Regions from separate parts of the Paenibacillus sp. FSL H7-0756 genome, predicted to be linked through region 2. Evidence: a T-box and tRNA genes for the amino acid it is inferred to sense, from the RefSeq annotation. Region 2 holds a T-box; the other holds one or more tRNA genes.

Region 1 (14,818 bases), on a different contig from region 2:
AATTCCACTTGCCAAATCTCTCCTCTCTTGTACTTAATGCAGACTAGGGTCAAAGGCAGCAATCAATTGCTTTTTATTTTTGTTCACTACTGAACAAAATCATATTAGCACGAATGATATTGAGAATCAATATCATTTTCATCTTTTCAAGCCGAAATGAATCTGCTATAATCAACCAGAGTACCAAACATCCTACGTTTGTAAAGGAATGATACAATTGTTAGCTCAGACTCAACGTTTAACCTTGGTGGAACAGGTGGCCTACCAGATCCAAGAGAAGATCGAAAGCAGCGAATGGCAAGTAGGGACGCGTATTCCTCCAGAGCCGGAGCTAATGGAGCAGCTTCAAGTCAGTCGTAATACCTTAAGGGAAGCAATTCGGGCTCTAACCTACGCGGGTCTGCTCAAGACCAGACAAGGGGATGGGACTTATGTATGCTCCTCCAGTGTTTTAGGGTCAGTGATTAGAAAAGTAATAGAGCATACCGATAAGTTTGAGAGCCTGGAGGTCCGGTATGCATTAGAACGAGAGGCGGCTGCCCTGGCTGCGCTCAGGAGAGACGAGGAAGATTTGGCGGCACTTCGGACATGTCTTGACCAGTGCAGACAAGCAGCCGTCCAGCAAGATCTTGAAGCGTATGCTCACTGGGACGTGGAGTTTCACAAAATGGTGATAGCCGCTTCACATAATCAATTGATGTCGAATTTATACAATCATATTTCTGAGGCGCTGCAAAACATGATTTTAGAAATGAAGGATCTCAAAACCGTGGATTTCTATATCGACTCTCATGCCCTGCTCTATCAGGCCATTGCGGATCAGAATGGTCATCAAGCGGAGGAGGCTGTTCGTTTATACATTGACAAAGCCCGTACACAGGAGGCACATCTATGAGTTCACCAGAACAATTGTTAAACAAGCAAGATGGAATATCCAATACCGGTATTCGGAAGCAAGCGACACTCTGGTTCATGATCATAGGAATTATTTTTATCGCAGCGAATTTGCGCGCACCCCTCACCTCAGTGGGACCCTTGGTCAGTCTTATTCGGGACAACGTGCATATTTCTAATACTTTAGCAGGCCTGATTACTACAGTTCCACTAATTGCATTTGCCCTATTATCACCTTTTGTACCCAAATTAGGACATAAATATGGTATAGAACGAATTATCCTGATTTCTCTTATTTTTTTAGTCATCGGTATTGCTGTTCGGTCGTTATCCGGAGCAGCGACTTTATATGTTGGAACTGCAATTCTGGGATTTGCTATTACTATATGTAATGTATTACTTCCCAGTCTGATTAAACGGGAATTTCCGCAGCAAATGGGGACTATGACAGGGGTCTATTCGGTTTCCATGAATCTATGCGGGGCAATTGCTTCCGGTATTAGTATTCCCTTAGCTGTGGGAGCAGGTATGAACTGGCAAGGTGCCCTTGGAGTATGGGGAATACTTAGCTTCATCTCTATTCTCTTTTGGATACCGCTGCTCAAGACTCCAACGAACCCCGCCATTATTGGTAGCAGCACAGATAAGAACCATCAGGTTAAAATATGGCGCTCCCCATTAGCCTGGCAGGTGACTCTCTTTATGGGAATACAATCAGCCATTTTCTATGTGCTGGTTGCCTGGCTGCCTGAAATCCTAAAAGAACAAGGCATCAGTTCGAGTCAATCCGGCTGGTTTCTATCGGTTCTGATTATGGCGTCCCTCCCCTTTGCCTTTATCGTTCCTGTTATGGCAGGGCGTATGTCTAACCAGCGGTCCTTGGTGGTTATTACAACAATCCTACTTTTGATCGGAACACTTGGGCTTCTCTATAGCAGTGTCCAACTGCTTCTGTTGTGGGTGATTATTCTTGGAATTGGAGCGGGCTTTGCCTTTGGCTTATCTATGATGTTTTTCGGTTTACGCACTCAAAGTGCCCATCAGGCGGCGGAACTATCGGGCATGGCCCAATCCATAGGATATCTGCTGGCAGCCATCGGCCCGGCGCTGATAGGTTACTTGCATGACGCCACTCATAGTTGGAGTGCTCCACTCCTGATCTTGGTTGGCGCTTCTGCCCTACTCGGTATCATTGGTCTTGGGGCGGCCAGAAATCAATTTGTGGGTTCTACGAAGTAAGTTCATGATATAAACGACTTAACATATAAGCAGATGACATATAAATTAAAAGAAACAGGCCCTGTGTAGTAAGATACACAGGGCCTGTCTTGTTCTCAGATACATATGGGATAAGGTACGAAAGCTCAAAGAACATAATCATCCTGCAAATGAACGATGCTGGCGCCTCAGTCTTGTTCATGTGCCGATATAACAGATAATGCGTGCCTCTAGGTATACACACAATAAAAAAGCCCACCAGAGAATATCTCTGATGAACTCTTTTAGCGTAATACCGGCGAGAGGACTCGAACCTCCACGGTTTCCCACTCGATTTTGAGTCGAGCGCGTCTGCCATTCCGCCACGCCGGCAAATATTTAAAATGGAGGTGCCACCCAGATTTGAACTGGGGATAAAGCTTTTGCAGAGCTTTGCCTTACCACTTGGCTATGGCACCACATGAAATGGAGCGGACGACGGGAATCGAACCCGCGACCCTCGCCTTGGCAAGGCGATGCTCTACCGCTGAGCCACGTCCGCATATAATGGCTGGGGATATAGGAATCGAACCTATGAATGACGGAGTCAAAGTCCGTTGCCTTACCGCTTGGCTAATCCCCAATATATTTTTTGAAAGAAAATGGGGCGACCGATGGGTCTCGAACCCACGAATGCCGGAACCACAATCCGGTGCGTTAACCCCTTCGCCACGGTCGCCATGTGAAGCTTTTAAGTTGTATTGCTATGTAATTCTTATAAAAGAAATGGGGCGACCGATGGGTCTCGAACCCACGAATGCCGGAACCACAATCCGGTGCGTTAACCCCTTCGCCACGGTCGCCATATGATTCTTTTATATGAAATTACTTGGCAGGGGCAGCAGGAATTGAACCCACACCAACGGTTTTGGAGACCGTTGTTCTACCTTTAAACTATGCCCCTAAAAAATGGTGGAGGCTGATGGATTCGAACCACCGAACACGTACGTGAGCAGATTTACAGTCTGATGCGTTTGGCCACTTCGCTAAGCCTCCACGGTATGGTGCCGGCGAGAGGACTTGAACCCCCAACCTACTGATTACAAGTCAGTTGCTCTACCAATTGAGCTACACCGGCATATTAAGTTGTGTATGGTGGCGCGGGAGGGAATCGAACCCCCGACACAAGGATTTTCAGTCCTTTGCTCTACCGACTGAGCTACCGAGCCATAAAAATGATTCTGTAAAGATGGCGGAACCGACGGGATTCGAACCCGCGGTCTCCTGCGTGACAGGCAGGCATGTTAGGCCAACTACACCACGGTTCCATGTTTGGTACTTTATGGAGATTGGTTGCGGGGGCAGGATTTGAACCTGCGGCCTTCGGGTTATGAGCCCGACGAGCTACCGGGCTGCTCCACCCCGCGTCATTGTACAAAATCTATTCAGTTAAGATAGATGGTGGAGGCTGAGGGGTTCGAACCCCCGACCCTCTGCTTGTAAGGCAGATGCTCTCCCAGCTGAGCTAAGCCTCCATATATGACTCGTATGGGATTCGAACCCATGTTACCTCCGTGAAAGGGAGGTGTCTTAACCCCTTGACCAACGAGCCATGCTGTGTAAAAGTATTGCTACGGAGAGAGGGATACTCTTCACTTCGTTACGAGATTGCGAAGCAGTGCTAACGAAGCCTATGCTCCAACGAACCACTGAGGGTTCTCATCCCTATTCAATGAAGTATTGCTACGGAGAGAGAGGGATTCGAACCCTCGAGACGCTTGTGGCGCCTACACGATTTCCAATCGTGCTCCTTCGGCCAAACTCGGACACCTCTCCATATGGCTCCCCGAACAGGACTCGAACCTGTGACAACTCGATTAACAGTCGAGTGCTCTACCAACTGAGCTATCAGGGAATATACATACCAGGCTTGATCACCTGAAAACTGAATCCGAAACGAATCTGCGTGTTAGAAATTTGGATAAGCCCTCGACCGATTAGTATTGGTCAGCTCCATGCATTGCTGCACTTCCACCTCCAACCTATCTACCTCGTCGTCTTCAAGGGGTCTTACTAATTGGGAAATCTCATCTTGAGGGGGGCTTCACGCTTAGATGCTTTCAGCGCTTATCCCGTCCGTACGTAGCTACTCAGCCATGCTCCTGGCGGAACAACTGATGCACCAGCGGTACGTCCATCCCGGTCCTCTCGTACTAAGGACAGCTCCTCTCAAATTTCCTGCGCCCACGACAGATAGGGACCGAACTGTCTCACGACGTTCTGAACCCAGCTCGCGTACCGCTTTAATGGGCGAACAGCCCAACCCTTGGGACCTACTTCAGCCCCAGGATGCGATGAGCCGACATCGAGGTGCCAAACCTCCCCGTCGATGTGGACTCTTGGGGGAGATAAGCCTGTTATCCCCAGGGTAGCTTTTATCCGTTGAGCGATGGCCCTTCCATGCGGTACCACCGGATCACTAAGTCCGACTTTCGTCCCTGCTCGACTTGTAGGTCTCGCAGTCAAGCTCCCTTATGCCTTTGCACTCTGCGAATGATTTCCAACCATTCTGAGGGAACCTTTGAACGCCTCCGTTACTCTTTAGGAGGCGACCGCCCCAGTCAAACTGCCCGCCTGACACGGTCCCCGTACCCGATAAGGGCACCAGGTTAGAACCTAGATACGATCAGGGTGGTATCCCAACGGCGCCTCCGCAGAAGCTTGCGCTCCTGCCTCCACGGCTCCCACCTATCCTGTACAGATCGTACCCAAATTCAATATCAAGCTGCAGTAAAGCTCCATGGGGTCTTTCCGTCTTGTCGCGGGTAACCTGCATCTTCACAGGTATTAAAATTTCACCGGATCTCTCGTTGAGACAGCGCCCAAGTCGTTACGCCATTCGTGCGGGTCAGAATTTACCTGACAAGGAATTTCGCTACCTTAGGACCGTTATAGTTACGGCCGCCGTTTACTGGGGCTTCGGTTCACAGCTTCGGATTGCTCCTAACCGCTCCCCTTAACCTTCCAGCACCGGGCAGGCGTCAGCCCGTATACTTCGCCTTACGGCTTCGCACAGACCTGTGTTTTTGCTAAACAGTCGCTTGGGCCTTTTCACTGCGGCCCCCTCGGGCTATTCACCCTACCGAGGCACCCCTTCTCCCGAAGTTACGGGGTCATTTTGCCGAGTTCCTTAACGAGAGTTCTTCCGCGCGCCTTAGAATTCTCTTCTCGCCTACCTGTGTCGGTTTGCGGTACGGGCACCTTCTCCTGACTAGAGGCTTTTCTTGGCAGTGTGAGATCATGACCTTCGCTACTGTAATTTTCGCTCCCCATCACAGCCCAGCCTTACGGTGTGCGGATTTGCCTACACACCAGCCTCACTGCTTAGACGGACATCCATCAGTCCGCGTCACTACCCTCCTGCGTCACCCCATCGCTCATAGCGGATTACGGTGGTACAGTAATTTCAAACTGTTGTCCTTCGACTACGCCTTTCGGCCTCGCCTTAGGTCCCGACTTACCCTGAGCGGACGAGCCTTCCTCAGGAAACCTTGGGCTTTCGGCGGATCAGATTCTCACTGATCTTTTCGTTACTCATACCGGCATTCTCACTTGTATGCTGTCCAGCGCTCCTTACGGTACACCTTCAACCCACATACAACGCTCCCCTACCCCAGATACATACATATCTAGCCATAGCTTCGGTGGTGTGTTTAGCCCCGTTACATTTTCGGCGCAGAGTCACTCGACCAGTGAGCTATTACGCACTCTTTCAATGGTGGCTGCTTCTAAGCCAACATCCTGGTTGTCTGTGCAACTCCACATCCTTTCCCACTTAACACACACTTGGGGACCTTAGCTGATGGTCTGGGCTGTTTCCCTTTTGACAATGGATCTTAGCACTCACTGTCTGACTCCCGGCAAGAAGTAAATGGCATTCGGAGTTTGACTGAGCTTGGTAACCCTTGCGGGCCCCGCACCCAATCAGTGCTCTACCTCCACCACTCCATTCACCGAGGCTAGCCCTAAAGCTATTTCGGGGAGAACCAGCTATCTCCGAGTTCGATTGGAATTTCTCCGCTACCCCCACCTCATCCCCGCATTTTTCAACATGCGTGGGTTCGGGCCTCCAGTGCGTGTTACCGCACCTTCACCCTGGACAGGGGTAGATCACACGGTTTCGGGTCTACGTCCACATACTTAATCGCCCTATTCAGACTCGCTTTCGCTGCGGCTCCGGCTTCTCACCTTAACCTTGCATGTTAAACGTAACTCGCCGGTTCATTCTACAAAAGGCACGCCATCACCCATAGACAGGGCTCTGACTTTTTGTAAGCACACGGTTTCAGGTTCTATTTCACTCCCCTTCCGGGGTGCTTTTCACCTTTCCCTCACGGTACTGTTTCACTATCGGTCGCCAGGTAGTATTTAGCCTTAGCAGATGGTCCTGCTGGATTCATACGGGGTTTCACGTGCCCCGCACTACTCGGGATCCGTCTCGGAGAGAATACCATTTCGGCTACAGGGCTTTTACCTCTATCGCGGGCCTTTCCAGACCTCTTCGCCTACCATATTCCTTTGTAACTCCATGTGAGACGTCCCACAACCCCAAGAGGCAAGCCTCTTGGTTTAGGCTGTTCCGCGTTCGCTCGCCGCTACTGACGGAATCACTATTGTTTTCTCTTCCTCAGGGTACTTAGATGTTTCAGTTCCCCTGGTCTGCCTCTGCGTATCCTATGTATTCAGATACGAGTAACTGCGAATTACCACAGCTGGGTTTCCCCATTCGGACACCCCCGGATCAAAGCTTGCTTACAGCTCCCCGAGGCAGTTTCGTTGTTCGCCACGTCCTTCGTCGGCTCCTGGCGCCTAGGCATCCTCCGTGTGCTCTTAGTAGCTTAACCTCGATTTTTCCGTCAGGAAACTATCGGACAATGAATTTCTTCAACGTCTGTATTTCCATCAAGATCATCGTAGCATCGCCATTAATTCAAAACTTGTTTACACAAGTTCAGCTTAAAGGAATGTTCTAAAACGCAAATTCGTTTCGGTATCCAGTTTTCAAGGATCAAAGGTAAAGATGAGAGCTTAAACTCTCAAAACTGACCAACGAGTGAGTAACAGGCCTAAACCTGATTGGTTTGGAAGTTAAACTTCCGATTTGAATGTTTCCGTTGCAGGAAACGATTCTCCATAGAAAGGAGGTGATCCAGCCGCACCTTCCGATACGGCTACCTTGTTACGACTTCACCCCAATCATCTACCCCACCTTCGGCGGCTGGCTCCCTTGCGGGTTACCCCACCGACTTCGGGTGTTGTAAACTCTCGTGGTGTGACGGGCGGTGTGTACAAGACCCGGGAACGTATTCACCGCGGCATGCTGATCCGCGATTACTAGCAATTCCGACTTCATGCAGGCGAGTTGCAGCCTGCAATCCGAACTGAGACCGGCTTTGCTGGGATTGGCTCCACCTCGCGGCTTCGCTTCCCGTTGTACCGGCCATTGTAGTACGTGTGTAGCCCAGGTCATAAGGGGCATGATGATTTGACGTCATCCCCACCTTCCTCCGGTTTGTCACCGGCAGTCACTCTAGAGTGCCCAGCTCAACCTGCTGGCAACTAAAGTCAAGGGTTGCGCTCGTTGCGGGACTTAACCCAACATCTCACGACACGAGCTGACGACAACCATGCACCACCTGTCTCAACTTTCCCCGAAGGGCACCTGATGCATCTCTGCTTCGTTAGTTGGATGTCAAGACCTGGTAAGGTTCTTCGCGTTGCTTCGAATTAAACCACATACTCCACTGCTTGTGCGGGTCCCCGTCAATTCCTTTGAGTTTCAGTCTTGCGACCGTACTCCCCAGGCGGAGTGCTTACTGTGTTAACTTCGGCACCAAGGGTATCGAAACCCCTAACACCTAGCACTCATCGTTTACGGCGTGGACTACCAGGGTATCTAATCCTGTTTGCTCCCCACGCTTTCGCGCCTCAGCGTCAGTTACAGCCCAGAAAGTCGCCTTCGCCACTGGTGTTCCTCCACATATCTACGCATTTCACCGCTACACGTGGAATTCCACTTTCCTCTTCTGTACTCAAGTCACCCAGTTTCCAGTGCGACCTCAGGTTGAGCCCAAGGTTTAAACACCAGACTTAAATAACCGCCTGCGCGCGCTTTACGCCCAATAATTCCGGACAACGCTTGCCCCCTACGTATTACCGCGGCTGCTGGCACGTAGTTAGCCGGGGCTTTCTTCTCAGGTACCGTCACTCCGGTAGCAGTTACTCTACCGGACGTTCTTCCCTGGCAACAGAGCTTTACGATCCGAAAACCTTCATCACTCACGCGGCGTTGCTCCGTCAGGCTTGCGCCCATTGCGGAAGATTCCCTACTGCTGCCTCCCGTAGGAGTCTGGGCCGTGTCTCAGTCCCAGTGTGGCCGTTCACCCTCTCAGGTCGGCTACGCATCGTCGCCTTGGTGGGCCGTTACCCCACCAACTAGCTAATGCGCCGCAGGCCCATCCCCAAGCAGCAGATTGCTCCGCCTTTCATTCTCTCCTCAGGAGAAGAAAGAAATTATCCGGTATTAGCTACCGTTTCCGGTAGTTATCCCAGGCTTGAGGGCAGGTTGCCTACGTGTTACTCACCCGTCCGCCGCTAAGTCTGAAAGGAAGCAAGCTTCCTCTCAAACTCCGCACGACTTGCATGTATTAGGCACGCCGCCAGCGTTCGTCCTGAGCCAGGATCAAACTCTCCAAATTGGTATTTAGAAAGAGCGATTGCTCATTTTGAAACATCTGACGAGAATTTACATTCTCTAATTTGGATCTCACCGAAGTGATCTCCAGATACTCACTCGTTGTTCAGTTTTCAAAGATCAAGTTCATCTTTCGTCGCCGTTTTTTGTCTCAGCAGCGACCTTTATAATATATCACAGCGTCCTCGTTTTAGTCAACCTTTTTTTTATTTTCTTTTTTCGGCTGATTTACGACTGCATTACTGCGCATCGTTATGTCAGAGGGACGAGTTATAATTTATCATAAGAACTGCACCCTAGTCAACCCTAAATATTCTCTTCCCCTTCGGCTCTTCTGCAAACCCGGACAAATAAAATAACCCCACAAAGTGAGGCTTTAGCTTCGATGATGACTCAGGTACTCTGCGGGGGGCCCAAACATATAAATTCTATAAAAAAAGAGAGTACATTCACCCTCTCCATTCTCCCGCTGATGCTATCTATATAGAGCTATTCCCGTCAGTTGGCGATTTGTTAATTTTAGAGCGTATAACGAATGGCATGACCATCTCCGGCATCCACTGCCCACGAGGCGATCTCCCGAATTAATGAACGGGATACCAGCTTGCGAAGCACAAGCGGCAATTCTGCCTGGAGCGGGCTGAGCCCCGAATGCTGCAGAAGCTCCTTAATACTCCACGCCTCCTTACGGCTGCCCAGGATATGAAGCAGCATGGTACAGCAATCCTCCATTTTTGACATGAGGGCAAATTCACAGGCAAGCAGGATAAGCTCGATTCTCTGGTCCAGCGTCTCTGTGCTGATAGTCAATTCTTCATATAGCTTATGGACCGGTGAGTTCAGGCTTTTCACCTGTCCCCATACTGCCGGTTCCGGGAAATACCCCGCTTCACTCACTTCAATGCGCGCCCAATGATACAAGGCAATGAGTACGCAATTATAGGCATCCATGGTACAGCCTGCTTCAATGTAACGCTTGGACTTAATATACATATGTAAAAAACGGGCGAATTCCATAAACAGCACCCGTTCTTTAAGCGGGCCCTCAAACTGAATGAGCTGCTTGCGCATCTCCGCCAAGATTCCCTTCGGATCCCAGAGTACCTCTCCGGATATCAGGCTGCTCAGAAGCTCGTTGTTATCCCCGGCCATGACAGCACGTTCCAGTGCAGACAGCCCTACATGTACCGATTGTGTCCGCGTATCACCGGCAATGCTATGGGTTATGATGCGTTCCGTCTCCTGTTCCTCGTGCAGCAGAAGGACCACCATATCAAAATCGTGCAACAGTGCACTTTGAAACGTGGCATCCCCTCTTTGCCGCCAAGCAACGGCTCCCAGAACATTCTCCTCAAATGTCTCCCCGCTTAATAGGGTCAAATTGGACAGTTCCATACTTCCCTCCATCAAATTTGGCGATTTTGCGTCCGTCAGTTATAATCTCTATACATAAGCTTATTCTACATATTCATGCCAGTTCCTCCTGAACAACCGAACTATATTTCAGTTAGGAGATCATACTCATGAAATTTAAATCGGCTAAAATCAATGCTTTTCGCACCTGGGGACTGCTTCTGACCATGCTGGGCATGGGTCTCATGATCATGGGAACCGCAGGCATTGTATTCTGGGGATCTGCCGGAAAAGTCGTCGCTGCTGTCGGTCTTGTCATTGGACTCGTCTCCATGATGGCCAGTCTGGCTATTTATTTCTGGGCGGGCATGCTCTCCACCAGTGCGGTTCAGGTGGAATGTCCGGAGTGCCATAAGCTGACCAAAATGCTGGGCAAAACTGACCGCTGTATGTTCTGCCATACCATCCTCACCATGGACGCTGCACAAGCTACCATTACTGCCGAAGAGCTTGAAGCCCAGCAACTGAAACACTAATCCTCTGCAAGCAGCGCTTACTGACATTATGCATTTATTAAGAGACAAGGTAATGTAAGAATAGTATTGTCTGCCAAAAAAGGTGTTGTCCACTGTAGGACAACACCTTTTTATAATGAAATCATCTTATTTAATAATTCCCTTCAACGCTTCCCATGCCTCCGGACTGGCGAAGCTCCGGTTCCAGGCTGCCACACCGCCCAGCTTCAAGGACTGGGCCAGCTCTACCCTGGCTGTGAGCGAGGTGCTGTCCTCGATCCAGATTTTGCGGAGAACATCATCTTCCTTATACTCCACGTAGTTCTGTCCGGCTTCCTTATCGAATACCGGTGTCAGCTTCTTCTCGGCAATGATCTCCTTGACCGCATTCATGCTGACGGCCTTGGAGCTTACTTTGGTCTTGCCCTTCTCGGTGGCTTCCGTCCAGATCCGCGTATAGAGCGGCACTCCCAGAATCAGCTTCTCTGACGGCACCTTATCCTCCTCGATAATCCGGTTCATAGAGGTCTTAACCCATGGTAGAGAGGCTACTGATCCCGCAACCGGACTGGCTGCCCAGTGCTCATCGTAGGCCATTACAACCAGGAAGTCGGATACGGCGGCAAGCGCCGGACGGTCGAGGAACAGGGACCACATCTCGCTCTTAGATTTCGGCGTTACGTCAATAGAGACAATCAGATTCCGGCTCTGGGCCATCGGCTTCAGTTCCCGCATGAACTGGGTTACGTTCGGTCCATCCTTGGTGTACACATTCTCGAAGTCGATATTAATCCCGTCTAAGTTATACAGGTCTGCATACTTAAGCATCTGCACAATGGCATTCATCCGATTATCGTACGTAGATAAGGCTCCAGTAGTCAAGTCTGGTTCAAAGCTGTTGCTCAGCAGCCCCCATACCTCCATACCCTGATTATGCGCCCAATCCACATAAGAGCGGTCCGCCTGGCTGCGTACATTCCCCTTCACATCAATAATGCTGAACCAGGTGGGGCTAACCACGTTAATTCCAGGCAAGGCTGCAAATTTGGCCGGGTTCGGCTTGCGTTCGTACACGGCTTCCCAGAACATGTTAACCGGCTTGCCCTTCCAGCTGCGTTCAGCTCGTGTAGGTGTTTCGGGCTTTTTTTCTACCGTTCGGGTACCGTCTTCGGTAATATCATCCGCCTGGGCGTAGCCCGAATAACCGTTATCAAGCTGGGCGTATACCCAGTCCTTGGTGTCCGTATTCCAGATTCGTACGACATCCCCAGGATTCATATCTGCAAAAATCGGTGCATGCACCGAGGGTTCACTGCGCAGGGCTTTCGTTTTGCCGCCTTCTTTGCCCTTCACCTTGCCAAGCGGCACCGATTCTCCCGCAGTCATAAGCAGCACCGCACCAGTAGCTGTATCCTCTTCGATCTCGAAGCCGTACAGATTCTCCAGTGTATCTGCCGGAAGATAGGTCACTTTATCTTTAACCTCGGGAGCAAGGCGAAGCTGCAGAGGTTCATTGTTCAGAGCTGCGGCCTTGGATTCCTCCTGCATGTACAACAGACTGCTGTCCGTTGAGAGGATAACTGATTTGCTCTCTTTTTCATAGCGGATAGAAGGATCTACATATTCCTGCAAAAAAGGCAGCGGTAAAAGCAGTCCGTCCCCTGTGCCCGATGCTGAATAGCCGGTAAGCTGTCCCTTCACAAAAATCGGCTTGTCCAGGCCCTTCCAGTCCGGGTCCAGATGCTGGCGGTTCGGCAGTACATAATAAACAACCCAAAAGGCTGCGGCGGCTATGATGACAAGTCCCAATAAGCGGCGAGTAAGACTTCCACGCTTCGTGACGCGTCTTTGTCTCTGTCTTCTGTCCAAAATAGGTCCTCCAAACCGTTCGTTGAATTTTAAAAGCAGGCAACACTTCTGTTAAGTATACGCCATGCAGGCGAGCTTGGTTGCGCGAATCTCTTGGAAGGTTTGTGTTTTTGTAACAGCTTGATTCTCTATCTATACAAAAAAACGTGCAGAATCCGCTCTCGGACCCTACACGTTTATAAATAATATTCCATTCAGTGCTGCTTCTCGCCGCAGCCTTTGCACACACCGTACAGCTCCATACGCAATCCATGAATCTTAAAGCCTGTAGCCTGTTCGGCCTGACGCTCTACTTCATGAAGCGTAGAATAGCTGAAATCCTCAATCTTACCGCATTCCTGGCAGATAACATGATAATGATCAGATACATTGGCGTCGAAACGGCTGGAATTATCACCGTAGGTCAGCTCACGGACCATACCTGCTTCCATGAACATCTTAAGATTGTTATACACAGTTGCCACACTCATGCTCGGAAACTGAGGCTCAAGCGCCCGGTAGATGTCGTCTGCCGTAGGATGATTCATCGCTTCCATCAGATACGTTAAAATCGCATGACGCTGAGGCGTAATACGGACACCGGTTGTCTTGAGTTGCTCCAATGCATGCTGTACGCCACTACCCATCCATGCCACCGCCTTTGATTATACAACTTAATAATAATTCTAATGTAATTGTATGACTCTGCTTTCTACGTTGTCAATGAAGTCATTACATTATATTTATTATTATATAATAAATATTCCTTATTTCAATATTTGCTCACATTTAAATTGCTGTTTCCGTCTACCCGCAGCTTGAATTCGCCGGTTCCGATCTGGCCGGAAAGCACTTTTTTATCAATCACGAGTCCTGGCAGGTCTGTCACGATATCTCCATAGCCGCTGGAGCCCTCCACCGTATAATTACCCGTTAGCGGCAGAAACAGTTCAATATCCCCCACCGCACTGTAAATATCCCAGTCTCCCCCGAAATCCCCGGAGCGGATGCTGATCCGGCCATTCAGCGATTCGGCATGCAGCTTGGCTCTCGCTCCGGAGACCTCCACATTGCCGTTCTTTGTGGACAGATCCAGCGCATCCCCGCTGTCATATGCCGTGATGTTGCCGACCGCCGTTGACAGCTTCAGGGCGCCTCTGACGTCCCAAGCCCCCATATCGCCTCCGCTTGTCCCCAGCTCCACATTGCCCAGGACATCTCTGGCACGCACCGCTCCGTTTAAGGTTTTACCTTTTACATTGCCGTAAATGCGATGCAGGATCAGCTCCCCGTTCCCGGTCTCCAGCGAGATGTCGGCAATAGCTTCTACATTCTGCAGGGTAATTCCGCCATTCATTGTACGGACATTCAAGTCAAACCGCCGGTCTTCCGGCAGGGAGATATCGAGGTTGATCCGCGGCTGGCGTTTGCCGGATTCACCGTACGCCTTACTCTGGGGTGTAATCTTGATCGTTGTGCCCTCTGTCACCTCGACAAAAGACTGATCGGCTATGGATTCAGCCAGTACCCCGTCCAACTGGTCCACCCATACGGTTGCCGTAATCTCGATATCCTCCACAGCAGCCCGGTGAATGAGAATGTCTCCATTAATAGCGTCAATATTGACCTTGGAGGTGTTCAGTTCGACCGGCACCATTACCGGAGCCTTCGTATAAGAGCTTCCTTCCGCTTCCCCGTAATCGACCGCCGCCACGGTCAAGTTAAGACTCACCTTGTTCCACAAATGCAGATAGTGCTCCTGCTCGGTTACGATAAACACACAGGCAGCCAGTATTACCGCAGAGAACAATCCCCGCAGATCCATCCGCGCTCTTCCAGCCGTACCATTCTGCTTCAGCCGGCGGAAAAGAATATAGATCAGCAGATACTCTACTCCCCATAATACCGGAATGATGGGCCACCATTTGAGCAGCAGCATCATATAATCTGTTCCATCGCGCCAGTCCAGGAGAAGCAGGATTCCGACAGCAGCAAGCGTTACTGAGGCCGTATATCTGCCGATCCGCCGTTTCTTACGCTCCTTGTCCTGACGCGCTATGGAGTCCCTGGCCATTTCTCTGATTCCCATAAGCAGGCCAAGTCCTATCAGCACCACGGAGGCGGCAGCACCGGCAGAGGTCTCAATAAATTCCCGAAGCCAGGGTGGCCTTTGCTGGAAAAGAAAGAGCAGCGCCCCGCCGATAAGCAGCAGGAGGCCAAAGGAGATCCCCGGCTCGCTGATCCTTACCCGGCGTCT
Region 2 (14,818 bases):
ACTAAACAACAGAAATACAACTTATCAATTTGCAGAATGGAGCATCCTTTTAATCATAAAGTAGTAGAAATCTATTATCAACAATTTTATAAGTCTCTGAATCTGAAGGCGAAATTAACAAGGATGTTATTTGAAGTCATTGCGAAGAAAAGTATTGAAGAATATGTGTCTGTATCTTCATATGCTCCTAGATGCTCGGAGATTTCAGCAACAGACAAGCATGTCTCTGATTATCTTTATTATGCTGTATTTACGCTAAACTTTAATAATATAGATGATACTTTATCTTATTTTGCAGAAGATATTGTTGACTATTTAAATCATTTATTGATCACAGAAGAGAGACTAAAAGCATCAAAAGAAAGTATTTCTCCATTTTTGTGTGAACCAGAAAAAGCGAGCAGAAGTCAAATATTTCAGAATATATCCTCGCATATTTTTTATGGTGAACCTATTCATATTACTAGCAATCAATATAATCAGTTAAAGGAATTACTCGATCAAGTAGAAGTAAATGATCTTATAAATTACAAAAATTGGATATTAAATACTCCCTGTAAAATAGTAATCTCTACCTAAAAGGTGATGATAAACTTGAGCGGTAAAATAAAACAATTGAAGCAAAATTGTTGGATTTTCGCAAAGACCCTTGTTCTGCTTTGGAAGACAAATCCGGCTAATTTCATATTTATTTTTTTTGTAGATACAATTATTGGATTAACAGTTCCTGCAAAATTGTGGGTTTGGAAAGAGTTTATAGATGCAGCAACCAAGGTTATTAATGATCCTTCAACTTCCTTGAAAAACATGTTTTTATGGTTAGCAATAAATTTTTTTCTTGTATTGCTTAGCTCTGTGTTAGGTAAGGTCTCGAATTTTGTTCAGAACCTGTATTCAGCCAATTTGAATAAAGCTATAACCGATAAAATACTACATAAAATAATGACATTAGAAATGAAAGACTTGGATGACTCATATACTTATAATCAAATACAAAAGTCCAGTGAAGAATCATTGAACAGAAGTATGAATATTATGAAAACTACGGTTAGCTTTATTAATAATATTACAGCTCTTTTTGGCATTATTGGAATTCTTGTGTTTCTAAAATCTTCTATAGTCATACTTTGCCTTATTTCAGCAGTTCCCATGTTTTATATTAGCATCAGAATTCTGAACAAATGGTTTAGTGTGTTCAATGAACGAGTTGAGAAAAATCGATTTATTAGACATTTAAAAACAATACTAGTTACAAATAATTATGTGAAGGAACTGAAGATTTCCCGTTCAGATCAATTTCTCACCAAAACTATTCTTGAAATAATGCAAAAATACATAACAGAGGATAAAAAAATTAGAAAGCGTTTTTTAATAGAAAACTCTTTGGTAGATATTATAGATAATTCGCTGATGTATATCATTAAGGTTTTTGTAGTTATTATTTGTGTAAAGAACAGCTTAACAATTGGATCGTTAACGATGTATGTAACAGCGGTGGATAACTTAAAGAGTACTGTGTCCAATATCCTTTCATTAATATCTATGGCTTATGAGAATTGTTTATATATGCAAAGTATATTTCAATTGTTAGAAATTCCTGAAGAGAGACAGGATGAAAAGCAAGAATTTCCTGTAACATTTAGTAAAATAGAATTCAGGAATGTTACCTTTAAATATCCAGGTTCAAATTATTATGTACTAAAAAATATTAATATTGAGCTTGAAGCAGGACATTCATATGCACTTGTGGGACTTAATGGATCTGGAAAAACAACATTTATTAAGATGCTTTTGAACTTATACCAACCAACTGAGGGAGATATTTTAGTTGATGGTATAAATATCAATGAGTATAACCGTTCAACTTTGTTCCGGTATGTCGCTGCTGTATTTCAGGACTTTATTCAATATCCGTTTGACGTAAAAACAAATATAGGATTAGGGAATTTGGAGGAGGTAAACAATCTGGACCAAATAATAGATGCGGCCAAAAAAACAGGAGCAGATGAATTTATATCCCGGCTTCCTGAAAAATATGAGACAAAACTAAAAAAGGAATGGTCTGGAAGTGTGGATTTATCGCTGGGTCAGTGGCAGAAGCTGGCCATTACGCGGGCTTTAATGAAGTCTTCCGCTATTCTGATTCTGGATGAGCCCACTGCATCATTAGATGTGGTTTCAGAGCATGAAATATTCAAGCAGTTTCAGGAAATGAAATTCAGTAGACTATGTATAATGGTTACTCATAGATTTGTTAATACAAGGGATGTAGACAACATTATTGTATTAGAGTCAGGAGAAATAAGAGAATTAGGCACGCACGCCGAACTGATGCAGCAGGAAGGATTGTATGCTCATCTGTACAGAATGCAGGCAGATTCATATGAAAAAGAATCTTTTCAGGAGATTCACGAAAAAGTCACAATATAATTCCATTTTTTTACGGATAAATCAGTTATACATAATAAGGAGAGGAGGGAACTTGGTGGATGAGGTGGAGTGGATCCGAAGAATACAGGAGGGGGAGACGCAGTATCTTACACCGCTGATCGAGCATTACTACCCAGGGATTCAGAAGTACTGCTACTACAGGGTCCGAAGTGAGGAAGAAGCTAAAGATCTGACTCAGGAAACTTTCTATCGATTCTGCAGAAGTATTGACAAGTATAGGCATACGGGAAAATGTCTTGCCTATTTATACACAATCGCCCGGAATCTTTGTAAAGATTACCTGCAAAAACGCCGCTCATTATCTTGGGAGCAAGTGCAGGAAGCAGAAAAAGTGCATATACGGCAGACCCCTTCTATTGAAGAACAAGTGGAGGGAGAGCAGCTGGTGACTGAACTGCTGCTGATTCTGCCTGAAGAGCAGAGGGAGATGGTTTTTATGCGATATTGTCTGGATATGACCTTCCGCGACATTTCCCGTGTTACCGGAGTAAACGTATGTATGGTCCAATATCGGGTAAATCGCGGACTAGTTGTATTTAGAAACTATTTAGAAAGGAGTGGATTTGTTGAACAAGAAGCAGCTGCATTTCATCGCAACTACACTAAGAGACTACCCTTCGTTTCCCGTTGATCATAAGCGATTAGAACAAACCGTTCATGGGGCTAATGAGATGCTGCGACAAGCACAGGTCACGCGAAGAACCTCATTACCAGAGTTCTATAAGGCTCAACTTTCTTTTATCAGTTGGAAAGTATGGATGCAACAACTGTTAATTGTCGCTGGAATGGGCGTACTTCTATATCAATTTGTTAATCGACCTCACGGTGATATGGAAATTGTCATGCTGGCTTCTGTTGCTGCTCCATTATTAGTGATTACGGGTTTACAGACACTGACCCGATCTTTGAATTGTCATATGATAGAGATTGAATTAAGCACCTGGCGGAGGCTGGAGAAGTTGACAATGGTGCGCATGAGTCTGCTTGGCGTTGCGGATCTAATCGGCTTGATCATTTTGGCCATTCTCTTGAACACTTGGATAGAGATGGAGATTGTGAGCCTCCTGCTATATCTGCTGGTACCGTTCAATGTGTCATGTCTTGGATCCCTTTGGTTAATGAACCGAGTTCGTAATGCAAATTGTGGATATTACTGTCTGGCATATTGCGGACTGTTGATTATAGTACAGGTTATTTGTACATTTACTCCTTCTTTATCCTTATTTCTTTCATCAGCAACCGGAACGTGGCAGATAGCACTGGTGCTTTCTTTGGGCGGGATTGTCTACGAGACTCGAGGCCTAAGCAGGAACTTTAGAAGTCTCGAAACAGCTGTAAGATTACATTATTAAGCGTATAGCAAACAGATCAATTGTGATTATAAGGAGAAGTGTGTGGAATGCTTGAACTAAAATTAAATCAAGTGAGCAAACAATTTTCTGCCAAAGGGGCGGTAAACGGGATCTCAATACAGCTTACTAATGGTGTCTACGGTCTCCTGGGGGCAAACGGTGCAGGAAAAACAACACTGCTACGAATGATCTGCGGAGTCCTGAACCCTACATCGGGTACGATCCAGATGAATAAAGAGGATATAAGTGACATGGGGGAACGCTATCGTGACTTGCTTGGCTATCTGCCACAAGACTTCGGTTATTATCCTGATTTCAGTGCAGAGGAGTTTCTGTGGTATGTCGGATCGCTAAAAGGATTGACTTTGGCGGCATCAAAAGGGAAAACACGGGAATTACTGGGCATAGTGGCTCTGGAGGATGTGGCCCGGAAGAAAATTCGTACCTTTTCTGGAGGAATGAAGCAGCGGCTGGGTATTGCACAGGCTCTTCTTAATGATCCCCGCATTCTGGTGCTGGACGAGCCCACGGCAGGGCTTGATCCTAAAGAACGGGTCCGTTTCCGTAATTTAATTGCTGATCTGGCCAGGGATAAAATAGTAATTATGTCAACCCATATTGTATCTGATGTGGAATATATCGCAGATCAAATTCTCGTGATGAAAAAAGGGGAGCTGTTGACAAGCGGAACGGTTGATCAGCTGACAGCAACGATGACAGGATGCGTATGGACTTGTCATGTCCCGATGCGGAATGCTGAGGAATGGAATGCCCGATATTGCGTAAGCAATTTGCGTCATGAAGGGGATCTGGTGGAATTGAGAATTGTGTCCGCAGACCAACCGAATGAGACGGCGATATCAGTCGTACCCTCATTGGAGGACTTCTATTTATATCATTTTCAGGATGAAGAAGCTGTCACGGCTAAGGTGAAATAGGAGGTATGATCCATGGATATACTGACCCGGTTCGAACTGCGAAAGATTATTCGACGAAAATCATTTTATACAGGAATTATAATTTTGATAGCGGTAGCGATATTATCATCTGTTGTATTGATTACAAATATGCAAATGACAGGTGAAGACGGGAAATTCTTGAATGGAACGGCAGCCATTCAGCTAGAGAGAGAGTACAATCGGCAGCTTGCCGGTCCATTAACTATAGCAGCAATGGAGGCCGCTGTAAGAAGGCATCAAGACTTACTCCATGACCCTAGTAACCTGGATGAGAAGGGGGAGATGACTGTCGAAGCAAATGCAAAATATGATACAAAGGATAATCAAATTCAATTTTTAATAACGGATGCCTTTTCTCCTGCAAGTGAATACGATTATTATTTAATCGACAAAATCAACCCTGAGGAAATGAAGAGTTTCTATCAGAAACGGCTGGAAAAGGTCCGATTATTTTTAAATAGTAATAAATCTGATAACAACTACACTGCCAAAGAGAAAGCTTACTTTACAAAACTGAACGAGGAGATAACGGTGCCTTTTCAGATGGACTACGTTACCGGCTGGAAAAATGTATTTGAGAATTTACCGAGTCTCTTTCTAATTATTGCTTTTGTTATTGGGTTTTGCCTCGCACCGGTTTTTGCTGGGGAGTATCAGAGAGGAACAGATGCTATAGTTTTATCTACCCGTTATGGAAGAAGCAAAGCCATCGCTGCTAAATTGAAAGCAAGCTTTATAGTTTCTGTAGGACTTATTATTTTTCCGATTTTAATATATACTTTTCTGATTTTAGGGGTGTTTGGATTTGATGGTGGGGGTGCCCATGTGCAAATGATCAAATTTTTGGCCCCTGTTCCCTACACTGTGTTTGAGACCTACCTGTGGGCGGTACTGATCGGCAGTCTGGCATGTCTTATGGTAGGAGCCTTGACACTTTGGTTCTCCAGCCGGATGAGCAATTCATTCTCAGTTATTGTAGCAACCGGAGTCCTGCTTGTAGGTACCCAGTTTATTCCCGAAAGCAAAAATAGTCGTCTATTAAGCTATCTGACAGATCTGCTTCCCGGAAATATGTTTGACAGCTTTAGAAAGATAACTGGTTATGATGTATTTAATATTGTGGGACAGTTAGTTCCAACGTATAAAATAATGGTTGTATTTTCGATAATTGCTATAGCACTTCTGATACCTTTTACTTACCGGGCATTCAAAAAGCATCAGGTTGTATAGGGGGTATGACTCATGGACACGCTAACCCGTTTTGAAATACGGAAAATAATAAAAAGTAAATTATTTTATGTTGCCGTTGGGCTTGTGATGACTGTGGTTTTGCTTTTGGTCAACATGAGGTATACGGGGGCGTACATAACGGATCAAGAGGGGGAGGGGATTAAAGGTTTTTCAGCCATCTCTTTGGGGAAAATGTATGCGCGTCAGCACGCCGGACCATTGTCAACGGAAAAAATAGCAAATGCGATTGAACGTCATAATAAAATTTTGCTTGATCCCAAAAATATTGATGCTAATGGGAATTTAAATAATCGAGCTTATGCTGCTTATGAAGTCCCGGATGAACAGATCAATACGTTAATTCGGTTTGCCTTTTCACCCTTAAGCCAGTTCGATTATTCTGTAATGAATAGATTACATGAGGATGATGCAAAGAGATTTTATGAGAAGCGGATGGAAAAAATCAATGGATATTTAGATTACGATTATTCTTATGGAAATTATTCAGATAGGGAGAAAGCTTTTTTTAATACAATGAACGAAAAACTCCGCGTTCCCTTTCAGATGGATTATGTTACTGGCTGGGAGAAGGTATTTCAAAATCTTCAAAACCTTTTTTTAGTGATCGCTTTAGCTATTGGAATATGTCTTGCTCCAATCTTCGCTGGTGAATATCAGCGGGGCACCGATGCCATAATACTGTCGACCCGCTATGGCAGGAATAAGGTGATCATAGCCAAACTCAAGGCGGGCTTTATTATATCTATAGGTTTACTATTCTTAGCGCTCATGCTATACACACTTCTTCTTCTGGGGATATTTGGTTTTGATGGCGCGAAAGCCAATGTGCAGATTATCGATCTTTTAGCTCCCGTTCCTTATACGGTAATTCAAGCTTATCTGTGGACGATCTTAATTGGTAGTCTAGCCTGTCTGATGGTAGGAGCATTGACATTATGGCTATCTAGCAGGATGAATAGTCCCTTTTCAGTTATTATTGTAATTGGTATTTTTGTAATTGGTCCATTTTTTATTCCTGCAAGCAAGAGCAGCCGTTTGTTTAATCAACTGATGGATTTATTACCGGCTAATATGTTTAATGGTTTCAAAAAAATCACTTCATATGAAGTGTTTGATCTGTTCGGTGCATTAATTCTAGAATATAAGTTCATGACAGGATTCGCTATTATTGTTATAGCCTTATTACTTCCGCTTACATTTAGGGCGTTTAAGAAGCATCAGGTGAACTAGACGAACTAAATGTCTATTTTACATTACTTTAATCAGTTTGCAGGTAACTGATATTTAATAAGAATAATCTTAATAAAAGACGGTTACTCCTGGGGAGCAGTCGTTTTTTTATTGTAATTCACTCTAACATATCTCTAACAAGAACTAACTATAAGAATTAAAAGATGATCGAAAGTGACGAACTGAAATTCGTAACAGGGACGCTTACGCCCCGCATGAACCGGATCACGGCCAAGATGCGGGAGATTGGGATATAATTGAAAATGAACGATCTGCCCGGATGGTTCGTATTATAGTTATTTGCTAACACCAAGGAAGAGGTGAGAGGAAATGCTGACCATCAAGAATTTTACGAAGAGTTACAAAGGCGGGGCAAAAGCGGTGGATGATCTTAGCCTCGAAGTTGAACGGGGTGACATCTACGGCTTCATCGGGCATAACGGCGCAGGCAAGACCACGACGATCCGCGCTGTGGTGGGCGTGCTTGATTTTGAACAAGGGGAGATTGAGATTGACGGTATCTCGATCCGCAAGAATCCGGTAGCCTGCAAGGCGAATATTGCCTACATCCCGGATAATCCGGACCTGTACGATCACCTGACGGGGATTCAGTACCTGAACTTCATCGGCGATCTCTTCAGTGTATCGGGGTCCACCCGGGAGCGGCTGATCAGGCAATACGGCGATGCCTTCCAGCTTACAGCCAGTCTGGGCGATCTGATCTCCTCGTATTCCCACGGCATGAAGCAGAAGCTGGCCATTATCTCTGCACTTATTCATGAGCCGAAGCTGTTAGTGCTGGATGAGCCTTTTGTGGGTCTTGATCCGAAGGCGGCGCATACGCTGAAGACCATCATGGCGGATCTGTGCAGCAGGGGCAGCGCGATCTTTTTCTCCACACATGTACTGGATACGGCGGAGAAGCTGTGCAACAAGATTGCGATCATCAAGGGCGGACGGCTGATTGCCCACGGCTTAACTGAAGCGGTAAGGGGCGAGAACAGCCTGGAGGACGTATTCATGGAGCTGATCGATAATGATTAATGTCTGGAGATTAACGAAGCTGCAGCTGTTGTCCTCCTTCGGCCTCAATCAGGCGCTCCATACGAAAGACCCTGCACGCAGACGCAAGGCGCTGCTGATCAGCCTCTTGGTGATAGCCGGTATACTCATGATAGGAGCCGTGTCATTCGGCTACAGCTTTATGATGGCGAAGTCGTTCGAGCAGCTTGGGCGGATGGAGCTATTGCTGGCTGTGATGATGACAGTCACTTCGCTGGTGAGCTTCTTCACTACGGTCTATAAGGCAAGCGGGGTATTATTCAGCTATAAGGATTACGATATGATTATGTCCCTCCCGGTGAAAACCAGCCATGTTGTGGCAAGCCGGGTGCTTCAGCTCTATGTGATGAATCTGTTCTTCACGCTGCTGATCATGCTTCCGGCGGGGGCGGTGTATGCGATACATGTGAAGCCGGGCGTGCTCTATTATCTGTTTTTTCTAATGACGCTCTTCTTCATTACCTTACTGCCGATTATAGCGGCTACGCTGGTAGGCTCCCTTATTAGCTGGGTCTCTTCCCGGTTCCGGGCGAGCAAAATCCTGAATATGATCCTCACGTTCGCCTTCATCATTGTACTGATGCTGGGCTCGTTCACGCTCAATCAAGGGCAGCAGGCGATTGCAGATGTTGGAGCTGCCTTGGGTGATATGATCTTCAAGGTGTATCCCCCGGCTTCCGTGTATGTTGATGCGGTCTGCTCGTACCGGGTGAGCGCCTTGCTCTTCTTCATCGCGGTGTCTGTGCTGGCCTTCATGCTGTTCTCGGTCCTGCTGGCGACCCGGTACAAGGCGATTCATACAGGGCTTATGACCAGCCGCGCAAGCCGCGGATACACGATGAAGCCGCTACAGGCTAATTCAGCATTCAAGGCCTTGTATCTAAAGGAGCTGCGGCGTTATTTCAGCTCGGTCAATTATGTGCTGAACACAGGGATCGGGATGGTGCTGCTCCTGATGATGTCCATTTCCTTATTATTCGTCAGCTCAGAGCAGCTGGGAGCTATACTAGACATCCCGCAATTGTCAGACTCCCTCAGTACGCTGAGTCCGCTGGTTATCTCTCTATTTGTTGTTCTGAGCTGTACGACAGCCTGCTCTATTTCTCTGGAAGGCAATCATCTGTGGATCTTGACCAGCTCCCCCGTGCCCAAACCGGCGATTGTATTCAGCAAGGTGGCGGTGAATCTGACCATTACCTTACCGGTGATTGCCGTAAGCTGGGGACTGCTGGCCTATACCCTGCATGCCGGGTGGATGGAGGGTCTATTGATGCTTGCCGTTCCGGTTATCTATGCCTGCTATTCAGCCCTGCTGGGCGTTCTTGTGAACCTGAAGCTGCCTAAGCTCGACTGGACCAGTGAAGTTGCGGCGATCAAGCAGAGTGCGTCGGTGCTGGTAACGATGCTAATCGGTGTCCTCACGCTGGCTGTTCCGTTCGTGCTGTTCCTGCTGCTTCATGGGGTGAACGGAAATCTCATTCTGCTGGGATACGGCGTGCTTCTGGTAGCGGTCTGCGCCGGAATGTACAGATATATCCAGATTAACGGGGAGCGGCTGTTTGCGAGGCTTTAGCTGCTGAAGAAACTACTCTTGGAACGGGAGGAGGCCTGACCTGTTCCTGGGAGTGGTTTCTTTGTGTATTCAGAGACAAATGATCACCTATGTCTTAAGTCCGGTCTACGAATAACGTCCTATCCTCGACTTAACCTTCTTAAGCAATGGTCCCGCCAGGGCTCTTGCCTTCCGGGCGCCTTCACTCAAGATTGTGTCGATCTGCTCTGGCGCTGCTATGAGATCATAGTATTTCTTCCGTGGCTCCTCCAGAGCAGCATTAACCACCTGGAACAGCTCCTGCTTGGCCTCACCCCAGCTAATGCCGCTTAGATATTTGTCTCTTAACTCCTGCACTTGAGCGGGTGTCGCAAATTCTTTATATAACAAGAAAATATTAGAGGTTTCCGGGTCTTTCGGTTCCTGCGGAAGCGTAGAGTCTGTTTTGATTTTGCTGATCAGCTTCTTCAGGTTCTCTGCCGTTTCGAACAGCGGAATCGTGTTGTTATAGCTTTTGCTCATTTTCCTCCCGTCAAGACCAGGAATCACCGCTGTGCTCTCATCGACAATATAATCAGGCAGCTTGAACGTATCTCCATAAACCCGGTTGAAGCTTTCGGCGATATCTCTGGCGATCTCCACATGCTGAATCTGGTCTTTGCCGACAGGGACCTTGTCTGATTGAAACAGCAGAATGTCCGCAGCCATCAGAATCGGATAGGTGAAGAGACCCATATTAACACCAGTATCCGCATCCACGCCCAGTTGTTCATTTTGATCTTGGATCGCTTTGTAGGCATGGGCACGGTTCATCAGTCCTTTGGACGTCAGGCAGGCTAGAATCCAGCTCAGCTCAAAGATCTCCGGCACATCAGATTGTCTATAGAAAATCACCCGATCCGGGTCGAGTCCGAGTGCCAGCCAAGTGGCTGCGATACTATAAGACAGATCACTGAACTCGTCTCTATGCTGTATGAAATTTAACCCATGGTAGTCGGCCATGAAGTAGAGTGATGTGCAATCACTGGCCCCGGCGATTTGCAGTGCAGGCTTGATTGCTCCGATGTAGTTCCCCAGATGGACTTTGCCCGTAGGTTTAATTCCTGTTAATACAATGTCCTTACTCATATTATCCCTCCGTCTATAAAATCAAAAAGGGGTCTTCTCATCCTGAAAAGGACGAGAAAACCCCGTGGTGCCACCTTAATTAGTCCGAACGGTGATCCGGACCGCTTGAACGTATCGAAACATCACTATATGTTTGAATACGCGTCTCTTTTAACGACGAGACATTCGCCAAAGCCTACTTCCTGAAGGTTCGGTTTGGATGCTCAGAAGCCCACTTCGGCATATTCCCTACACTGATTCGCACCAATCATCAGCTCTCTGAAGTATTCGTTATGCTTACTCTCTTCATCATTGCAAAGTTATATAATATTGTATTACTGTATTTTTACAGTACTTTTCGGTGAATGTCAACGGATAGTTCAAATAGGGTTAGGGAGTGAGTCTGTGCAGACAAAACGTGCAAAGCTTGAGGGATATACGAATCAGTACCTGAAGCTGTGGAATTTTTACGGCGTGATTCAGGTGATCAGGAAGGGCGAGGTGCTCTTCGAGCGGGCTTGCGGATATGCAAGCATGGAGTTTGGAATTAAAAATACGCTGGCGTCACGCTTCTCGCTCGCCTCTATGTCGAAGCAGTTTACGGCCTTTGCCGTCATACTGCTGCATGACAAGGGGCTGCTGGATGTTGACCAGCCTGCATACCAGTGTCTCCCGGCAGAGCTTGCTATAGACGAGTCCATCACCGTTCATCATTTGTTGTCACATACCTCCGGTCTATATAACTTTTATAATTTTGAGAACGATTTCTTCGGCGGAGATTACCGGCTGGACTATTCCCGGACAAGGTTCTTCCAGCAATACATTAACAAGAAGCCAACCAAGCCAGCCGGAGCAGCGTACGATTATAATAACTCCAACTACAATCTGCTGGCCTGGATCATCGAGCATGTCTCGGGGGAGAGGTACGGGGAGTTTCTGCATCATCATATTTTCCTGCCTCTAGGGATGCGCAGCAGTACGGTGGATGACGGCTGCGCCGTGATTGAGAACAGATCCAGCAACTATATCACAGACTTCGCAGTAACCGTCAAATGTCCGTATTATAACGAGAAGTTCAGTATCGGTGCTGCTGCGGTTGTTTCGGACTGCGGGGATTTGTACAAGTGGTATGTCTGTCTGCGTGACCGGCAGCTCCTGTCATCTGCGGCTTATGAACGATTCTTCCAAGAGAACGAGAACAGCTACTGCTACGGCCTGGAGCATCACCTTCTATACGGGCAAGACAGGTATTCGCATGGGGGCGATCAGCTGGGGATTTGCACGTATATGCAGAATTTTTACGCTGAAGATCTTTGCATTATCATCCTCTCAAATAATGAAGGAATCAATCAGTATAGACTCGGCCATGCGCTCGCGGATATTCTGCATCATGTGGAGGTGGAGGCTCCGACCCGGCATCTTGAGCTTCAGCTCAGTGAGGAATGTTTAAGGGCGTACTGTGGAACCTATCTACCAGACAAAATTCAGATCGAGCTGACCGGCGGGAAGCTCTACTTCACCAGATTCACCGGCAACGTCCATATTGAGCTCTACCCGGTAGGCGAAGGAGAATTTGTCCAGCGCTATTATGACCAGCTCCACCCCTATAAGATCACTGAGAATGCGCAGGGAGAGGAAATTTTTCTCGGATATGCACGATTAGCCCCTTGAAGTTGCCGTTGCGTCAAGTGATAGGATAGGGATGAGATCACAGGAAGGAGGCATAAATGAACAGGAATGTTGTTAGCATACAGCAATTGTCGGAGCTACTGGGGCTGACGAGCCGCACCTTGCGGCACTGGGAAGCGGTAGGGTTGTTTCAGAGTAAGAGAGAGGTATCTTCCGGCTGGCGTACATATGATGAACATGCGCTTAAGTGTATCAGGATCACAGCGCTGCTGCGGAGAATGGATATTCCGATCAGAGAAATACAGCCTATTCTAGATAAGGATTCTGTATCTGCACTTAAGCAGGTTATACAGAACAGGATAAGGGCTCTACAGGTACACCAGGAAGAACTCGGACGGATGGGACAGCAATTACATCAGGTACTCGATTACCTGAATACTTCCAATAAGAGGACCTCCATTCAGGAGGAACTGCTTAGCGAAATGGAGAGGGTATTTATGAGTAATGTAACGGGACAGTCAACTTTCAAAGTGATTACATTGCCGGCGATGAGAGTAGCTTATCATATCGTGGTGGACCAGTCTCCGGAAGACAAAGCGATAGGTCCTATCATGGATTGGTTGGAATCTGCTAATCTTCTGGGCACCGCGCGGTTATTCGGCGGAAATATGAAGCCTATGCCAAGTATTGCAGGTAAACCCTATGGCTATGGAATGTGTGCGACAATTCCTGATGGAACCACCGTGCCGGAACCCTTCAAGGAAATGACCCTGCCCGGCGGGCTATACGCCAAGCTGGACAGCAGTGACGACATTGGAGGCTCCTGGAAAATACTGATGGATCAGTTAGAGCATAGTCCAAAGTACTGCTCGGACCGCAGCAGACTCTGCCTGGAAGAGCATATCCGCAATGACAGCCCTGCGGGCAGTGGCAACCTGTACGATTTATCTTTACTGGAACCCGTAGTATTGAAATAATTGTAGCCAAACCCAAGAAAAGAAGGGAAGTAAATGAGCATTGAGTTCAGTAAGATCAGCCTGTTTGAACGTGGAACACTCCTGGAGCTGTTACAAGATGCCTATTCCTTTGACGGCAGGTATGAGCAGAGCTGTCTGGAGGATTGGCAGGAGTTCGACAATTTTTTCTTTGACAATCTGCAAATTGCAGATAAATATGGGTTCATGACTATGCTGCATGGTAAGGTGATTGGCTTTGTATCCTGGGACCCGAGGCAGTTGCCCCAATGTGCTGAAATCGGCCATAACTGTATTGCGACTGCTCATAAGGGCAAAGGATACAGCACCCTGCAGCTTCAAGAAGCGGTTCATCGTATTCTGCGGAATGAAGTGCAGCACATTCTAGTGACGACTAATGGCGATCTGATCCCCGCCCAGCGGATGTATGAGCGTGCCGGTTTTATTTTGCAGGGGAAGCGGGACATGGGGCCTGGCTCCGTACTTAAGGGTGAGCATTGGGATTACGTCTATAAGGTATAACGTCAGGAGGTACATACTATGAAAAAGTCAGAAGTTACACTAGGTAAAGCTACGGTGAAGGATGCGGCGGATATTCATGCTATGCAGCTTCAGGCCTTTCTTCCGCTCTTGGAGAAATATCAGGATTACGAGACAAATCCGGCTAATGAAACGCTGGAGAGGCTCGTAGAACGGATGAATCAGGAATTTGTTGATTACTATATCATCCGAAACGCCGGAAATGCTGTAGGCAGCATGAGAGTCAAGAAGACAGATGAGCATCATTACTGGCTCAGTCAGATATGCGTATTGCCGCAATACCAAGGTCTGGGCATAGCCCAGCAGGCATTCGCACGGATTGAAGAGATCTATGCGGATGCGCAAACTTGGGGGCTGGCTACCGTCGTGCAAGAGGAGCGTAACTGCTATTTGTATGAGAAGCTGGGCTACAGAAAGACCAGTGAAACCCGGGAAATCAATGATAAGATGACCTTGTGCTTTTATGAAAAAAGGTTAAATAAAGGTTAGCGCTCCAGAGCTATGAAATGCTGCATAAATTGCAACTCCGATTCATTGATATAGTAGTATTTGCGAGGATTGTTGTATAAAAAGCAGGAATAATCCGCTCAGAAGCTTGGTAGATGCGGGAAAACTGCCTTTTGTACAACAATTTTGGTTTTCGGACTTTACAAAGAGATGAAAGTTGCAATATGTGCAGGATTGTGAATGGTAATCTGGGATGTCCGGGGG

The links. The T-box of region 2 lies ahead of NST04_RS24105 (tryptophan--tRNA ligase). A T-box ahead of a tRNA ligase gene usually reads a tRNA of that ligase, here a tRNA-Trp.
Region 1: it has a tRNA-Trp gene. The T-box ahead of NST04_RS24105 (tryptophan--tRNA ligase) is inferred to sense a tRNA for this amino acid. The anticodon was not compared.

The regions. Positions count from the first base shown of each region.
Region 1 covers NZ_JBBOVT010000001.1:1,959,738-1,974,555, reverse strand. The annotation lists gene NST04_RS08855 (MarR family transcriptional regulator) at 1-8, opposite strand, end outside; gene NST04_RS08850 (FadR/GntR family transcriptional regulator) at 218-895, shown strand; gene NST04_RS08845 (CynX/NimT family MFS transporter) at 892-2,133, shown strand; tRNA gene NST04_RS08840 (tRNA-Leu) at 2,406-2,484, opposite strand; tRNA gene NST04_RS08835 (tRNA-Cys) at 2,497-2,570, opposite strand; tRNA gene NST04_RS08830 (tRNA-Gly) at 2,579-2,653, opposite strand; tRNA gene NST04_RS08825 (tRNA-Gln) at 2,660-2,734, opposite strand; tRNA gene NST04_RS08820 (tRNA-His) at 2,755-2,830, opposite strand; tRNA gene NST04_RS08815 (tRNA-His) at 2,879-2,954, opposite strand; tRNA gene NST04_RS08810 (tRNA-Trp) at 2,982-3,055, opposite strand; tRNA gene NST04_RS08805 (tRNA-Tyr) at 3,062-3,147, opposite strand; tRNA gene NST04_RS08800 (tRNA-Thr) at 3,154-3,229, opposite strand; tRNA gene NST04_RS08795 (tRNA-Phe) at 3,245-3,320, opposite strand; tRNA gene NST04_RS08790 (tRNA-Asp) at 3,342-3,419, opposite strand; tRNA gene NST04_RS08785 (tRNA-Met) at 3,442-3,518, opposite strand; tRNA gene NST04_RS08780 (tRNA-Val) at 3,551-3,626, opposite strand; tRNA gene NST04_RS08775 (tRNA-Glu) at 3,632-3,703, opposite strand; tRNA gene NST04_RS08770 (tRNA-Ser) at 3,838-3,927, opposite strand; tRNA gene NST04_RS08765 (tRNA-Asn) at 3,931-4,006, opposite strand; rRNA gene NST04_RS08760 (23S ribosomal RNA) at 4,069-6,995, opposite strand; rRNA gene NST04_RS08755 (16S ribosomal RNA) at 7,289-8,849, opposite strand; gene NST04_RS08750 (nucleotidyltransferase-like protein) at 9,365-10,240, opposite strand; gene NST04_RS08745 (DUF2614 family zinc ribbon-containing protein) at 10,369-10,734, shown strand; gene NST04_RS08740 (glycosyl hydrolase family 18 protein) at 10,861-12,582, opposite strand; gene NST04_RS08735 (Fur family transcriptional regulator) at 12,777-13,208, opposite strand; gene NST04_RS08730 (DUF4097 family beta strand repeat-containing protein) at 13,334-14,818, opposite strand, start outside.
Region 2 covers NZ_JBBOVT010000002.1:1,683,212-1,698,029, reverse strand. The annotation lists gene NST04_RS24150 (insulinase family protein) at 1-579, shown strand, start outside; gene NST04_RS24145 (ABC transporter ATP-binding protein) at 595-2,430, shown strand; gene NST04_RS24140 (RNA polymerase sigma factor) at 2,486-3,082, shown strand; gene NST04_RS24135 (hypothetical protein) at 3,018-3,803, shown strand; gene NST04_RS24130 (ABC transporter ATP-binding protein) at 3,851-4,741, shown strand; gene NST04_RS24125 (ABC transporter permease subunit) at 4,754-5,992, shown strand; gene NST04_RS24120 (ABC transporter permease subunit) at 6,005-7,243, shown strand; gene NST04_RS24115 (ABC transporter ATP-binding protein) at 7,574-8,287, shown strand; gene NST04_RS24110 (hypothetical protein) at 8,280-9,878, shown strand; gene NST04_RS24105 (tryptophan--tRNA ligase) at 9,984-10,985, opposite strand; T-box leader at 11,030-11,286, opposite strand; gene NST04_RS24100 (serine hydrolase domain-containing protein) at 11,370-12,635, shown strand; gene NST04_RS24095 (MerR family transcriptional regulator) at 12,692-13,570, shown strand; gene NST04_RS24090 (GNAT family N-acetyltransferase) at 13,604-14,089, shown strand; gene NST04_RS24085 (GNAT family N-acetyltransferase) at 14,108-14,596, shown strand.